DNA from 2 places in the Vibrio maritimus genome. Region 1 is predicted to be linked to the other one. Evidence: riboswitches for the same ligand, from Rfam matches in the RefSeq annotation. Region 1 holds a riboswitch; the other holds the start of a gene.
The links. Region 1 has a riboswitch for lysine ahead of lysC (lysine-sensitive aspartokinase 3). Riboswitches for the same ligand answer to the same signal wherever they lie in the genome.

Region 1 (7,700 bases):
TCTGAATATGGGGGGACCATCCTCCAAGGCTAAATACTACTGACTGACCGATAGTGAACCAGTACCGTGAGGGAAAGGCGAAAAGAACCCCTGTGAGGGGAGTGAAATAGAACCTGAAACCGTGTACGTACAAGCAGTAGGAGCACCTTCGTGGTGTGACTGCGTACCTTTTGTATAATGGGTCAGCGACTTATATTCAGTGGCAAGGTTAACCGTTTAGGGGAGCCGTAGGGAAACCGAGTCTTAACTGGGCGTTCAGTCTCTGGATATAGACCCGAAACCAGGTGATCTAGCCATGGGCAGGTTGAAGGTTGAGTAACATCAACTGGAGGACCGAACCGACTAATGTTGAAAAATTAGCGGATGACTTGTGGCTAGGGGTGAAAGGCCAATCAAACCTGGAGATAGCTGGTTCTCCCCGAAATCTATTTAGGTAGAGCCTCGGACGAATACTACTGGGGGTAGAGCACTGTTAAGGCTAGGGGGTCATCCCGACTTACCAACCCTTTGCAAACTCCGAATACCAGTAAGTACTATCCGGGAGACACACGGCGGGTGCTAACGTCCGTCGTGGAGAGGGAAACAACCCAGACCGCCAGCTAAGGTCCCAAATTATAGCTAAGTGGGAAACGATGTGGGAAGGCTTAGACAGCTAGGATGTTGGCTTAGAAGCAGCCATCATTTAAAGAAAGCGTAATAGCTCACTAGTCGAGTCGGCCTGCGCGGAAGATGTAACGGGGCTAAGCTATAAACCGAAGCTGCGGCAATGCATTTATGTATTGGGTAGGGGAGCGTTCTGTAAGCCGTTGAAGGTGAACTGTAAGGTTTGCTGGAGGTATCAGAAGTGCGAATGCTGACATGAGTAACGATAAAGGGGGTGAAAAACCTCCTCGCCGGAAGACCAAGGGTTCCTGTCCAACGTTAATCGGGGCAGGGTGAGTCGACCCCTAAGGCGAGGCCGAAAGGCGTAGTCGATGGGAAACGGGTTAATATTCCCGTACTTCTTACAATTGCGATGGGGGGACGGAGAAGGCTAGGTGGGCCTGGCGACGGTTGTCCAGGTTCAAGTGCGTAGGCTTGAGAGTTAGGTAAATCCGGCTCTCTTTAAGGCTGAGACACGACGTCGAGCTACTACGGTAGTGAAGTCATTGATGCCATGCTTCCAGGAAAAGCCTCTAAGCTTCAGATTGTAAGGAATCGTACCCCAAACCGACACAGGTGGTCGGGTAGAGAATACCAAGGCGCTTGAGAGAACTCGGGTGAAGGAACTAGGCAAAATGGTACCGTAACTTCGGGAGAAGGTACGCTCCTCGCGGTGAAGTCCCTTGCGGATGGAGCTATGGGGAGTCGCAGATACCAGGTGGCTGCAACTGTTTATTAAAAACACAGCACTGTGCAAAATCGTAAGATGACGTATACGGTGTGACGCCTGCCCGGTGCCGGAAGGTTAATTGATGGGGTTAGACTTCGGTCGAAGCTCTTGATCGAAGCCCCGGTAAACGGCGGCCGTAACTATAACGGTCCTAAGGTAGCGAAATTCCTTGTCGGGTAAGTTCCGACCTGCACGAATGGCGTAATGATGGCCACGCTGTCTCCACCCGAGACTCAGTGAAATTGAAATCGCTGTGAAGATGCAGTGTACCCGCGGCTAGACGGAAAGACCCCGTGAACCTTTACTACAGCTTGGCACTGAACATTGACCCTACATGTGTAGGATAGGTGGGAGGCTTTGAAACTAGTACGCCAGTATTAGTGGAGCCGTCCTTGAAATACCACCCTTGTAGTGTTGATGTTCTAACGTCGACCCCTTATCGGGGTTGCGGACAGTGCCTGGTGGGTAGTTTGACTGGGGCGGTCTCCTCCCAAAGAGTAACGGAGGAGCACGAAGGTGGGCTAATCACGGTTGGACATCGTGAGGTTAGTGCAATGGCATAAGCCCGCTTGACTGCGAGAATGACAATTCGAGCAGGTGCGAAAGCAGGTCATAGTGATCCGGTGGTTCTGAATGGAAGGGCCATCGCTCAACGGATAAAAGGTACTCCGGGGATAACAGGCTGATACCGCCCAAGAGTTCATATCGACGGCGGTGTTTGGCACCTCGATGTCGGCTCATCACATCCTGGGGCTGAAGTCGGTCCCAAGGGTATGGCTGTTCGCCATTTAAAGTGGTACGCGAGCTGGGTTTAGAACGTCGTGAGACAGTTCGGTCCCTATCTGCCGTGGGCGTTGGAAGATTGAAGGGGGCTGCTCCTAGTACGAGAGGACCGGAGTGGACGAACCTCTGGTGTTCGGGTTGTGATGCCAATCGCATTGCCCGGTAGCTAAGTTCGGAATCGATAACCGCTGAAAGCATCTAAGCGGGAAGCGAGCCCTGAGATGAGTCTTCCCTGGCGCTTTAAGCGTCCTAAAGGGTTGTTCGAGACTAGAACGTTGATAGGCAGGGTGTGTAAGCGTTGTGAGGCGTTGAGCTAACCTGTACTAATTGCCCGTGAGGCTTAACCATACAACACCCAAAGGGTTTTGATGGACTCAAAGCAAGAACGAATTGAATGTGTATGAGAACGCATTAACAGCTTTCCGAATTAAGAATTTGCTTGGCGACCATAGCGTTGTGGACCCACCTGACTCCATGCCGAACTCAGAAGTGAAACGCAATAGCGCCGATGGTAGTGTGGGGCTTCCCCATGTGAGAGTAGGACATCGCCAGGCTTTAAATTTTGGACACTTGCATTAGCGAGTATACCACTGCGGAGTGGTAGTTCAGTTGGTTAGAATACCGGCCTGTCACGCCGGGGGTCGCGGGTTCGAGTCCCGTCCACTCCGCCACTTATACTAAGCCCTAGTCGAAAGACTAGGGCTTTTTACATCTATAGCTTTTTGAAGTTCAATCCTCTGCCATTCAATAGATACAAAAAAGGCGGTATTTCTACCGCCTTTATTTAATGTTTCCCGTCTACTCAAACAAGTCTTCATGCAATGCTTTTACCGCATCTTTAGCTTCGCCTTCGTCTAGAAGGAAGCAAAGGTTATGTGGGCTAGCGCCATAGCAGATCATGCGAATATTGAAGCTGTCTAGAGTATCGAATACTTCCGCAGCAGAGCCCTTAGTCTCACTCATTTGGTTGCCGATAAGCGCGACAAGGCTAAGCCCTTGTTTGACTTCAACAGTACAAAGTTGCTCTAGTTCTTGCTGTGCTTCAAGTGGGAGCTCTGGTGCACCGCCACCCGTGTCAGTTTGATCAAGTGTTAGAGAAACACTGACCTCAGAAGTCGTTACTAGATCAACAGAGATCTTGTGTTTAGCAAGCACTGTAAACACGTTTGCCAAGAAACCATAGGCTTGGAACATACGAGGGTTACGCAGTGTTACCATGGTTTGGTTATTGCGCAGAGCTAGTGCGCGGAATAGAGGTGCGCTCTCTACGGTTTGTCGTACCCAAGTGCCACCTTCTTGTGGTGCTTTCGATGAACCTACAAAAACTGGGATTTGATGACGCAGTGCAGGTAGTAGTGTTGAAGGGTGCAGGATCTTGGCACCGAAGTTAGCCATTTCAGAGGCTTCACTGAAGCTGATCTCTGGGATAGGACGAGCATTGGGTGCAATGCGTGGGTCGGTAGTGTAGATACCAGGTACGTCGGTCCAGATTTCAAGACCTGCAGCTTCTACGGCTTCAGCGATAAGTGCCGCGCTGTAATCACTACCACCACGACCTAATGTCGTTGTCTCGCCATCTTCATCAGAGCCGATAAAGCCCTGCGTAACCACTACGTGCTGCTTACAAAGAGGAACCAGCTTCTCGCTCGCTGCTGCTTTGGTTGCTTCGATGTTTGGTTCTGCTTTACCGTAATCACTGTCTGTCTTAAGCGCTTCACGAATATCAAAACGCACCGCATCGATACCACGTTCTTGCATTAAGCGAGTCAGGATGTGTGTCGACATACGTTCACCACATGCCACTAGGTGGTCGGTAAGCTTTGGAGTCGCGGCAATGCAAGCGGCTTCCGATAGCGTCGCTACCTTATCGATCAGAGCGTCTACACGTGCTTCAATAGAGCTGACATCATTAAGCTTTGACATGATGTCGGTATGGATATTGCGAAGCTTGCTAATGAGCTCAGCGCGACGAGTCTCGTCTTTAACGCCATTTGCAAGTTCAACCAAGATGTTGGTCACGCCTGAACAAGCGCTGCTAACAACCAATTTGGTTTGCGGGTTATTTTCGATGATTTCGGCACAACGGCTCATGGCTTCGAAGTTGGCGACGCTAGTTCCGCCAAATTTAGCTACATTGAATGCGCTCACAGTGTTTCTCCAGGACTTCCAGTTAAAGTTTAAGGTTGGTAACCCAACATCCGATGTTTGAAGAGAGAAATAGAGCAGAGGAATATGAATATTAGAATAGACCTCAGAAGCTCTTCACCAATTCTTGGTGACAGTTAAAGGGATTCAGCCCATTTAACCGACAAACTAAATCCGACAAGTTTAGTTCATCTCGGCACTGCTCCCCATGAGTGAATTGTATTGAAGTTGCGGCTTCACAAATCACTTGCCTGGGCAGTGCTCCTCTTCCGCTGCAGCATCGATAACGTCAATGAAAACGATTGGCTGCAGATAGTGTGTTTATTCAACGTTTTTGCGTGTCAAAAGTCAATGGATGTTTATGCATTTCACATGAAAAACTTGAGTGGTTGGATGTTGCAAAAATGTTGTTTTTTCGCCATTGTAGATGGCATTGACGTCCAAAGTGATGTTTTTCCCAACAACTACAATAACCTAATAGGATAACTGCCCATGACCATTTCAAGCTTTGTGCCCCCTCACCGAACCCTAATGGGACCTGGCCCATCCGATATCTATCCGCAAGTGTTGCAGGCCTTAAGCCGCCCAACGATAGGTCACCTTGATCCGCTTTTTATCGGGATGATGGATGAGCTTAAGGCGCTACTGAAATACGCATTCCAAACCGAGAATGAATTTACAATCGCGGTCTCGGCTCCGGGTAGTGCGGGTATGGAAACTTGCTTTGTAAACCTAGTCGAGCCGGGCGATAAGGTTATCGTGTGCCGTAACGGCGTGTTTGGTGAGCGCATGCGTGAGAACGTGGTTCGCTGTGGCGGTGAAGCGATTGTAGTGGATGATGAGTGGGGAGCGCCTGTTTCGGTACCGAAAGTCGAACAGGCGATAGCTGAGCATCCTGATGCGAAGATCCTTGCGTTTGTGCACGCTGAGACCTCTACTGGTGCAGTGACTGATGCTAAAGCGTTAGGTGCGCTTGCTAAGCAGCACAACATGCTATCTATTGTGGATGCAGTAACCTCGCTTGGTGGTGTTCCACTATTGGTAGACGAGTGGCAGTTGGATGCCGTTTACTCAGGTAGCCAGAAGTGTTTGTCTTGTGTTCCTGGTTTATCGCCAGTCACCCTGTCCCCTGCAGCCATTGAAGTTATTAAGTCCCGACAAGCGCCTGTTCAGAGCTGGTTCTTGGATCAGAGCTTGGTGTTAGGTTATTGGAGTGGGGAAGGTAAGCGTAGTTATCACCACACAGCACCAGTAAACAGCCTTTACGCGCTTCATGAGTCCTTGGTGCTTTTGAAGAATGAAGGCCTTGAGAATGCGTGGCAGCGCCATAAAGATATGCATATGTTGCTACGTGAAGGGCTCGAAAACCTGGGGCTGAGTTTTGTGGTTGAAGAACAAAGTCGTCTGCCGCAACTTAATGCTGTCTATCTTCCAGAAGGCGTGGATGATGCCGCGGTAAGGTCGCAGCTGTTAGAAGAGTACAACCTTGAGATTGGAGCCGGTCTGGGAGCGCTCGCAGGAAAAGCATGGCGTATTGGTTTGATGGGTTATGGAGCCCGAAGAGAGAACGTCGCGCTTTGCTTGAAGGCTCTAGAGACCGTGTTGAAGTAAGCTCAGTCCTTCAAACATAAAAAAAGCCGAGAGTGTTACCACTCTCGGCTTCTGTTTTTTAGACTTGCTAATTAAAGTGCAGCAATAGTTTGCTTTTGCTCTTCAAGCTTAACTAGCGTTTCTTTGTAGCCTTCTAGCTTCTCACGCTCTTTAGCAACGACTGCTTCAGGTGCTTTTGCTACGAAGCCTTCGTTGCCTAGCTTACCTTCGATACGCTTGATCTCGCCTTGAGTCTTAGCGATCTCTTTCGCTAGACGATCCAACTCAGCGTCTTTGTCGATAAGACCTGCCATTGGGATCATCAGCTCAGACTTACCAACCAGTGCGGTTGCACATGCTGGAGTCTCTTCGCCTTCAGCCAGTACCTTGATGTCTTCTAGTTTAGCTAGCGAAGCGAGTACCGCTTTGTTTGCTTCAAGGCGTGCTGCGTCTTTCTCGTCAGCAACTTTCAGCATTACATCCAGACCTTTGCTTGGGGCAATGTCGTACTCTGCACGAAGGTTACGGATGCTAGTGATGAATGCTTTCACCCATTCGATATCATCAAGCGCTTCTTGGTTGAAGTTCGCTTCCTCAAACTGAGGCAGAGCTTGAAGCATAATTGTGTCGCCTTCAACACCGTCTACTAGCGGTTTCACGCTTTGCCAGATAGTTTCAGTGATGTATGGCAGTACTGGGTGAGCAAGACGAAGTGTCTTCTCAAGTACAGTGATCAGCGTGCGACGTGTACCGCGTTGCTGTGCTTCGTTACCTTTCCATAGAACTGGCTTAGTAAGCTCTAGGTACCAGTCACAGAATTGGTTCCAGATGAACTCGTAGATAGTGTTCGCAGCCATGTCTAGACGGTAGTTGTCTAGGTGAGCGTTAAACTCTTTTGCTGCTAGTTCAAACTGAGACTCGATCCACTTGTCTGCTAGTGAGTACTCGATGTTACCTTCGCCGAAGCCACAATCTTGGTCTTCAGTGTTCATCAGTACGTAACGGCTTGCGTTCCACAGCTTGTTACAGAAGTTACGGTAACCCTCAAGACGCTTCATATCCCAGTTGATATCGCGACCGGTAGACGCCATTGCTGCAAGAGTGAAGCGAAGTGCGTCAGTACCGTATGGTTCAATGCCATCTTCGAACGTCTTGCGTGTGTTTTTCTCGATCTTCTTCGCTAGTTGAGGCTGCATCATGTTGCCAGTACGCTTCTCAACCAGAGACTCTAGGTCGATACCATCAATCATATCGATTGGGTCAAGCACGTTACCTTTTGACTTCGACATCTTGTCGCCGTTCTCGTCACGGATTAGGCCCGTAACGTAAACTGTCTTAAATGGTACTTGTGGCTTACCGTTTTCATCTTTACAGAAGTGCATGGTCATCATGATCATGCGCGCAACCCAGAAGAAGATGATGTCGAAACCTGTTACCAGTACGTCTGACGGGTGGAAGGTTTTTAGATCTTCAGTGTTTTCTGGCCAGCCTTGCGTGCCGAATGTCCATAGTGCAGAAGAGAACCAAGTATCCAGTACGTCATCGTCTTGACGCAGTACAACAACTGGAGCCAAACCGTTCTTCTCACGAACTTCTTCTTCAGTGCGACCTACGTATACATTGCCGTCGTTGTCGTACCATGCAGGGATACGGTGACCCCACCAAAGCTGACGAGAGATACACCAGTCTTGAATGTCGCGCATCCAAGAGAAGTACATGTTTTCGTATTGCTTAGGTACGAACTGGATTTCGCCGTCTTCAACGGCTTTGGTAGCTGTTTCAGCAAGAGGGGCAGTACGAACGTACCATT
Region 2 (7,700 bases), 800 kb from region 1:
AAGCTGCACTTTGTTCTAATTGGTTTCGGATAAATGACAAGGTCTTCTCACACTCATCACGATTACCCACACTAATTCGGACGCAATCTTCAATTGGCGAGTTACGTAAAATAATGCCTGTGTCCCAAGCGGCTTTAAATAGCTCGTCACCGTTTTGGAATTTCACCAAAAGATAGTTACCCCACCCTTCAAACACAGTCACGCCCGGTAGGGTTGATAAACCGGCTTGCAGGTACGCGCGATTCGCATTCAGATCGAGTACTTGGAACTTCGCTCTTGCCAAACCTTGCTCAGACAACGCCTGTGTTGCAATTTCAGCAACAGGGATAGGCACTGGATAAGGAGCAATCACCTTAAGCAGCACGTTGATTAACTCTTCATTTGCCAACGTGAAACCGCAGCGAAGACCCGCCAGTGCAAACGCTTTAGAAAGCGTACGTAAAATCGCAAGATTCGGGTATTGAGCTAAGAGATCGACCGTTGACGCTTCTGGACAGAAGTCAATATACGCTTCATCCATAACTACAATGGCTTTGTCTCTTGTCATTTCTAACAGAGAAACGATGTCATCACGGTTAACTAAGTTGCCTGTAGGGTTATTAGGACTACAAACAAAAACCAGTTTCACACTCTCTAAGTTCGCTTCAATCTCTGGTAGATTAAGCTGCCAATCGGCTGTCAACGGCACTGTTTTGCGCTCGACGCCAATCGTTTCGGCGCTAATTGCATACATACCATAGGTTGGTGGACAGTAAAGGATACTGTCTTGACCCGGCTCGCAGAAAGCGCGAATCAACAGCTCAATGCCTTCGTCTGCGCCACGTGAAGTCAGTGTTTGCTCAGGCATTACACCAGCATAATTGGCATAGGCTTCGATAAGCTGTTTTGGCTGACATTCGCTGTATCGGTTAAGACGAGCAAAGTCAGTTTTGTATTCATTGTTGAATGGTGACTCGTTAGCATTAAGCCAGATATCACCGCTACCGCCAATGCGACGCGCAGACAGATACGGCGTCAATTCTTGAACCTGTTTACGAGCTAATTTTTCCATCAGTCGTTCTCCCGTCTACGCCTTTTGAGCGTTGAGTTTCTCAACACGGATCGTTACCGCACGTTTGTGCGCATCAAGACCTTCAGCTTCAGCCATGGTCACTACCGTTGGTGCTAGGCCTAGTAGACCATCCGCACTTAGCTCTTGTACTGTCATACGCTTTGAGAAATCTGCTAAACCGAGGCTTGAATAGGTGCGTGTGTAACCGTAAGTCGGCAATACGTGGTTAGTGCCCGACGCATAGTCGCCCGCAGATTCAGGAGACCAATCGCCCAAGAAGATAGAGCCAGCATTGTCGAGTAACGGCAATAGTTCACGTGGACTCTTTGTCTGAACAATTAAGTGCTCTGGACCATAGTAGTTAGAGATAGACACGCATTGCGTGAGTGATTCAGCGATGATAATTAAGCTAGAACCCAGTGCCTTTTCTGCGATATCAGCGCGTGAAAGCTCTTTTAGCTGTCTTTTAACGGCTTCCGTTACTTGGTCAGCAATCACTGGTGAAGGCGTTACGAGAACCACTTGAGAATCAGGACCGTGTTCAGCTTGGCTTAATAGATCAGACGCTACGAAGTCAGGGTCTGCGCTCTCATCGGCAATCACGAGCACTTCTGAAGGCCCCGCTGGCATATCAATCGCGGCACCACGGAAGTCATTACTCACTTGTCGCTTAGCTTCCGTGACATACGCATTGCCAGGACCAAAGATTTTATCTACTTTCGATACTGTCTCTGTGCCATACGCCATAGCCGCAACCGCTTGACCACCGCCTACGTTGTACACCTCATCGATTTTACACAGTTTAGCGACATACAAGATTTCGTCCGCAATTGGTGGAGGCGAGCACAACACGACTTTGCGGCAACCCGCTATTTGCGCTGGAACACCAAGCATTAATACGGTTGATGGCAGCGGAGCGCTGCCACCCGGGATATACAAACCAACTTTATTAATTGGTCGAGTGACCTGTTCACACACCACGCCAGGCTGCGTTTCTACGCGCAACGCTTCTGGGCGCTGCGCTTTGTGGAACTTAGCGATGTTTGAGTACGCTTGCTCGAGCGCTTGCTTCATGTTGTCAGAAAGACGCGCTGATGCCGCTTCAATCTCGTCGGCAGAAACTCGAATCGATTCAGGACGAACGCGATCAAACTTCTCGGTAAGATCCAGAAGGGCTTTATCACCTTCGCTACGAACTTGATTAATAACCTCAGTCACTGCCGCTGTAATATTTGCGCCTTCAGTAATTGCAGGGCGTTCAAGAACAGACTCTTGCTGAGATTGACTTAAGTGTTGCCAAACTACGGTTCTCATTGCTTACCCCATCATCTTCTCAATAGGTAGAACAAGAATCGAGCTTGCGCCGAGTTCTTTAAGTTGTTCCATGGTTTCCCAGAACAGATTCTCAGTACTTACTAAGTGAACAGCAACGCGCTCCGTATCCATAGACAGCGGTAATACTGTTGGGTCTTCTGCGCCAGGAAGCAGTGATTTGATTTGCTCAAGCTTCTCAACTGGAGCGTGTAGCATGATGTATTTCGACTCTTTCGCCTGTTGAACACCTTGCATACGCGTTAGCAGTTTGTCGATTAGTGCTAGTTTGTCAGCATCAAAGTCACCCATGCGCTGAATCAACGTCGCTTTAGAGCGGAAAATGACTTCTGCTTCTTTTAGGCCGTTCGCCTCTAGCGTAGCACCGGTAGAAACCAAATCAGCAATCGCATCAGCAAGACCAGCACGCGGCGCAACTTCTACCGAGCCCGTTAGCATACAAGCGCTAAAATCTACACCTTGCTCGTCCATGTAGGCTTTGAGGAGTTGTGGGTAGGTAGTCGCAATACGCTTACCAGCCAGGTCTTGAGGACCCGTATAAGTCTCATCTTTATTGATAGCGATAGATAGGCGACAACCACCGAAGTCTAGACGGCGAAGCGTCTTAAACTCGTTGGCCTCTCCCAGCGCTTTACGGTCAAGACGAACTTCTTCTAGTTCGTTTTCACCGATAAAGCCCAGGTCAACCACGCCATCCATAATTAGACCAGGGATGTCATCATCGCGGACGAGCAAAAGATCGATTGGCATATTTAGCGAGTGAACAACAAGGCGCTCACCCATTACATTGAACTTAACACCACACTTTTTAAGTAGGTCTTGGCTCTCTTTACTTAAGCGACCCTTTTTTTGAATCGCAATTCTTAGGCGTTGTGTTTGCATTGCTGTATCCCTGTGCAAAATATTGATTTTTAAAATATAAAACGAAAAAACCCTCGGGAGCTTTGGTCTCCCGAGGGTTTAATTCTTGAAATCTTAAATCGAACCTCCGAGAGTTTTACCTATCTCTCGGGTATGCGTTCATCTCCCGAAAGACTAAGCTGGGTGATGGTGATGATGATGAATGTTCATATCAAAATTTAGCATACTTATGTTTAGGTTCCTTTGTGTCTGTACCTTCACACTAACTAAGGTTAAGACGATTTTCAACCACTAATTTCAATTGAAAACAATTTTTTTACTGAACGGTCAATTATCAGAAAGATACGCCCTACTTCTCGACTGAGAAAACCATAAAAAACAGGGAGGCGCTTGCCCGAAAACCAAAAACTAGTGAAAAAAAAGAGCCCTTACGGACTCTTTTATCGATTATACGTTTGCTTCTTGCGACATTCTCGCTTTAGAGAGTGCTGACAGAACAAAACAAACAATCACAAATGTCATTGATGCAGCGGCGAATGAGATGAACACTGACGTAGTCATACCCAAGGTAATGAAGCCAACACAAGACACCAATGCTACAGATAGCGCGTACGGCAACTGAGTCGCAACGTGGTCAATGTGATTACAACGTGCACCCGTCGATGACAAGATCGTTGTATCAGAGATCGGTGAACAGTGGTCACCAAATACTGAACCAGCTAATACAGCGCCTAGCATTGGTAGCATCATTGCGATATCTGTTGCACCTGCCATATCACCCGCAATCGGTAGCATAATGCCAAACGTACCCCAAGAAGTACCTGTAGAGAACGCCATTAGACCAGACAGCAGGAACAAAATAACTGGTAGCCAGTGAACGTTAATATTGCCTTGTACGGTTGAAGAGAGGTAAGCACCGGTTTTCATGTCACCGATTACAGAACCAATCGACCATGCGAAGAACAGAATAAGGATAGCGCCAAACATTGACTTAGCACCAATCCACATGGTCGTCGCAATATCAGAGATTGATAGCTTCTGTTTCACCACAGTAAACACTGCTGTTAGAAGACCAGCTGAACCACCGTAAATAAGTGACGTGCCTACATCTGTGTTTTCAAATGCACCCAGTACATTGAATGCAACACCGTCAGCAGCTAACGCCTGGCCGCCAGTGTAAATCATCGCCACAACCATTGCGCCGATAAGCACTAGGATTGGAAGCACTAGATCAGAGACAGAACCAAAGTCGCTTTCTTTGATATCAAGCTCTTCGTTGAGTTCATGCGCTTCTTTCGCGTCATTCTCTTTGTCTTTATCAAAACCTAGACCTTGCTTCGCGTTTAGCTCGTGCTTGCGCATTGGGCCAACATCCAATTGGAACCATGCAACGGCAAACACCATAAGTAGCGCGAACACGGCATAGAAGTTCATTGGAATAAGACGAACGTATGCACCAATCGCTGAGTACTCAGTGATACCGTGGGCAACTAGGATACCGCTGACGATAGTCATGATGTACGCACCCCAGCTTGACGCAGGCATAAGTACACACATTGGAGCCGCTGTAGAATCTAGGATATAAGCTAGCTTAGCGCGCGATACATAAAAACGGTCAGTAACAGGACGAGAGATCGCACCTACAGCTAGGCTATTAAAATAGTCATCAACAAAAATGAATACACCGAGGAAAGCGGCTAGGAGCTTAGAGCCACGCTTGCTCTTAACGCGAGCTTGAGCCCACTCAGCAAATGCTTTAGTACCGCCTGACAGTGTTAACAGAGCAGTCATCATGCCAAGTAGCAATAGGAAGCCAACAATACTCATGTTCCAAGTATTAAGACCACCATCTTCAATAACAACACCAGAGACAGTATCAAAGACGTAACCGGCCGCGCCTGCGACAGAATAGTCATTAAGAAGGAAAGCGCCCAGTACAATACCTACCCCAAGAGATAGTAGTACGCGACGAGTAATGATCGCCAAGCTCAGAGCTACGATCGGCGGTAGCAGTGAAAGTGGTGATGTAGCAAAATCGATTAAATTCATGATCTTCAAAAACCAGTTTTTTATTATGGTTAGAGATCTACTGCAGACATGCGCAAAAGGACGAGAAGTCCAAACGCAAACGTTGAACTAAGCGAAAGGGAAGCGAACACTTCACCCAACCCTACAGTAGCGCTCCATAGTTTAACAATATAATAGACTATGGCAGTGTTGTTCCTTTCGAAGACAACCCCAGCGAGAGAGATTGATGGTCTATTCTCACTTCGGCGATAGAGCCTTTCATCATCGTTCATTGGTATCACCCCAACGATGGTTACTTTTCGCTATCGCGCCTCTACATCAAGAGCAAAATCATTCACTGGCATTTCGAGCCAAGTTAAAAGAATGTTCTTTCTCTTGCATTAGGTGCGAGCCATTGTACTTATCAGAACACCAAATGCAACACGAATGATGTTGCAAGTGAGTAAAGATTATGTCGACTTTGTTAGGGTAATTTCTTTCTCTATACCGTATTTGATATCATATATGCCACCAATGACATATCTTGTTGTCAGCATCCATCATTAATTGCTATTAATTTAAAGAACTATTTAGTTGCTTAGAAATTCGAAACAATTCGTGACAAGTAAACTCGATTTAGCCGAGCATTAGTACAATATGCAACAAAATCCACTTTTCATACATCAATAATGGAGAAAAGTTCATTATTGATTCAAAACAGATTTGAATTGGCGGGGCACTACTACTTTGAAGTTACTTTCAAGAGTTGAATTATCAGAGTTTTGTAAGTTTTCTTATTTTTACAGTTTTAATATCACGAAAATATTGTCAATTAGTTGTTTGGTGTTTATTATTAATCCGAAACTAATAAATAATCTCATGGGAATGTCATGTCTGAATTAACCAAAACTCTACTAAATATTCGTAGCCTACGTGCATTTGCTCGTGAACTTACTCTTGAGCAACTAGAAGAAGCACTAGAAAAGTTAACTACTGTTGTCGGTGAAAGACAAGAAGCTGAAGCTGAAGAGCGCGCAGCTAAAGAAGCTCGTGAAGCTAAACTAAGCGAATACGCTCAAATGATCGCACAAGACGGTATCGACGTTGAAGATCTTATTGCAGCATTGTCTGGTGAATCAAAAGGCAAAACTAAGGCTAAGCGCGCCCCACGCCCAGCTAAGTATAAATACGTAGACGCGACTGGCGCTGAAAAAACTTGGACAGGTCAAGGTCGTACACCTTCTGTAATCCAAGCAGCACTAGACGAAGGTAAATCACTAGAAGATTTTGAAATTTAATTTCAGTCTTAATGTGGATTTATAAAAAAAGCGCCAATAATTGGCGCTTTTTTTTATCTTTCCCAATATGCCTCTTCTAGGCTGTCCTCTCTCTCTGGTAACCCTCTAGACAGGCGTGGGGAGTGTTGTACTAATACTTCATAACTCGCTCTATTTGAGTACTTACATACTTGAGAAAACGACGAATAACTCAAGAAAGTATGTTGATGCTTGCTCGAGTTAGGCACATTTTCTTTATGGTATTTATTTGCTGCCATGTCATGCAATAGTGCCGACAATGCCGCATCCCCTGCACCATTGGTATTTTTAATCTTTTCTGGACCGCCCATATATGGCGCAATATGTGAATAAACTTTAATAGGATTTTCACAAGCCTCTTTAACAGCCGGGCGACTAAATTCAAAACGGTTAAACTCTGCAATACAACCCGGCAATAATGGCAGCGATGTCTCTCTTTTTGCCTCTTCTTCTGTATATCCCGCCATATAAAGTCCAACCGGACCGGCAGTGCACAGTACTAAGTCAACCCATTCTAGTGCTTTATCTGCTGCAGCCAGTGGATCAGTTTCCCCAGTTAAGGCTTCCGCCTCGTCTTCGTTCATAGCTACAACGGATACGTGTTGTTTTAGGAAATCACGCCAATATTGCGGATCATCTTGAATAACAAAGCGTGTACCTAGAGTAAGTACAACAGGAACGTTATGCTTCTTTGCATACTCGATGGCACGCATCGTCGCCTCTGGCATTGGGTCGCCATCTTTACAACGAACTAGATAAGCAGTCAGTACTAAAGCAGATGCCTTTTTGAAAATCTTTTCAGGGATACTATCCGCTTCTAACTGATTCATTTGACCTTCGCTAATCGCGAAAGTACGTTCACCGTCTTCTGTAATTAAAGTAAAGCATCGACCGATCGCGCCATCGACACCTTGAAGATAGTTCAAATCCATACGGCTAGACGTGTTACATAGATATCGGTAACCGTAGCTGCCTATTTTAATGTCTTCACTCATTACACCAAGTAGTACCGATTTATCATCCGCGAGTACAGAGTAATTATGAAGCGTATTACCAATTGTTCCTCCTGCATACTCATTGGTAATAAGTTCTTTCTCTTTAAGCTCTTTGTATAGAGCTTCAGCCGCCACATC

Region 2: linked by a shared signal. The riboswitch ahead of LY387_RS05245 (Na+/H+ antiporter NhaC family protein) and the one ahead of lysC (lysine-sensitive aspartokinase 3) in region 1 are both predicted to bind lysine.

What each region holds. Positions count from the first base shown of each region.
Region 1 covers NZ_CP090438.1:327,188-334,887, forward strand. Annotated here, with positions in the region: rRNA gene LY387_RS01495 (23S ribosomal RNA) at 1-2,503, shown strand, start outside; rRNA gene rrf (5S ribosomal RNA) at 2,594-2,709, shown strand; tRNA gene LY387_RS01505 (tRNA-Asp) at 2,750-2,826, shown strand; gene lysC (lysine-sensitive aspartokinase 3) at 2,954-4,303, opposite strand; lysine riboswitch at 4,403-4,577, opposite strand; gene LY387_RS01515 (pyridoxal-phosphate-dependent aminotransferase family protein) at 4,793-5,911, shown strand; gene LY387_RS01520 (valine--tRNA ligase) at 5,983-7,700, opposite strand, start outside.
Region 2 covers NZ_CP090438.1:1,127,431-1,135,130, reverse strand. Annotated here, with positions in the region: gene hisC (histidinol-phosphate transaminase) at 1-1,051, opposite strand, end outside; gene hisD (histidinol dehydrogenase) at 1,067-2,365, opposite strand; gene hisG (ATP phosphoribosyltransferase) at 2,369-3,265, opposite strand; His leader region at 3,307-3,443, opposite strand; gene LY387_RS05245 (Na+/H+ antiporter NhaC family protein) at 3,692-5,293, opposite strand; lysine riboswitch at 5,413-5,596, opposite strand; gene LY387_RS05240 (H-NS family nucleoid-associated regulatory protein) at 6,142-6,549, shown strand; gene LY387_RS05235 (inosine/guanosine kinase) at 6,603-7,700, opposite strand, start outside.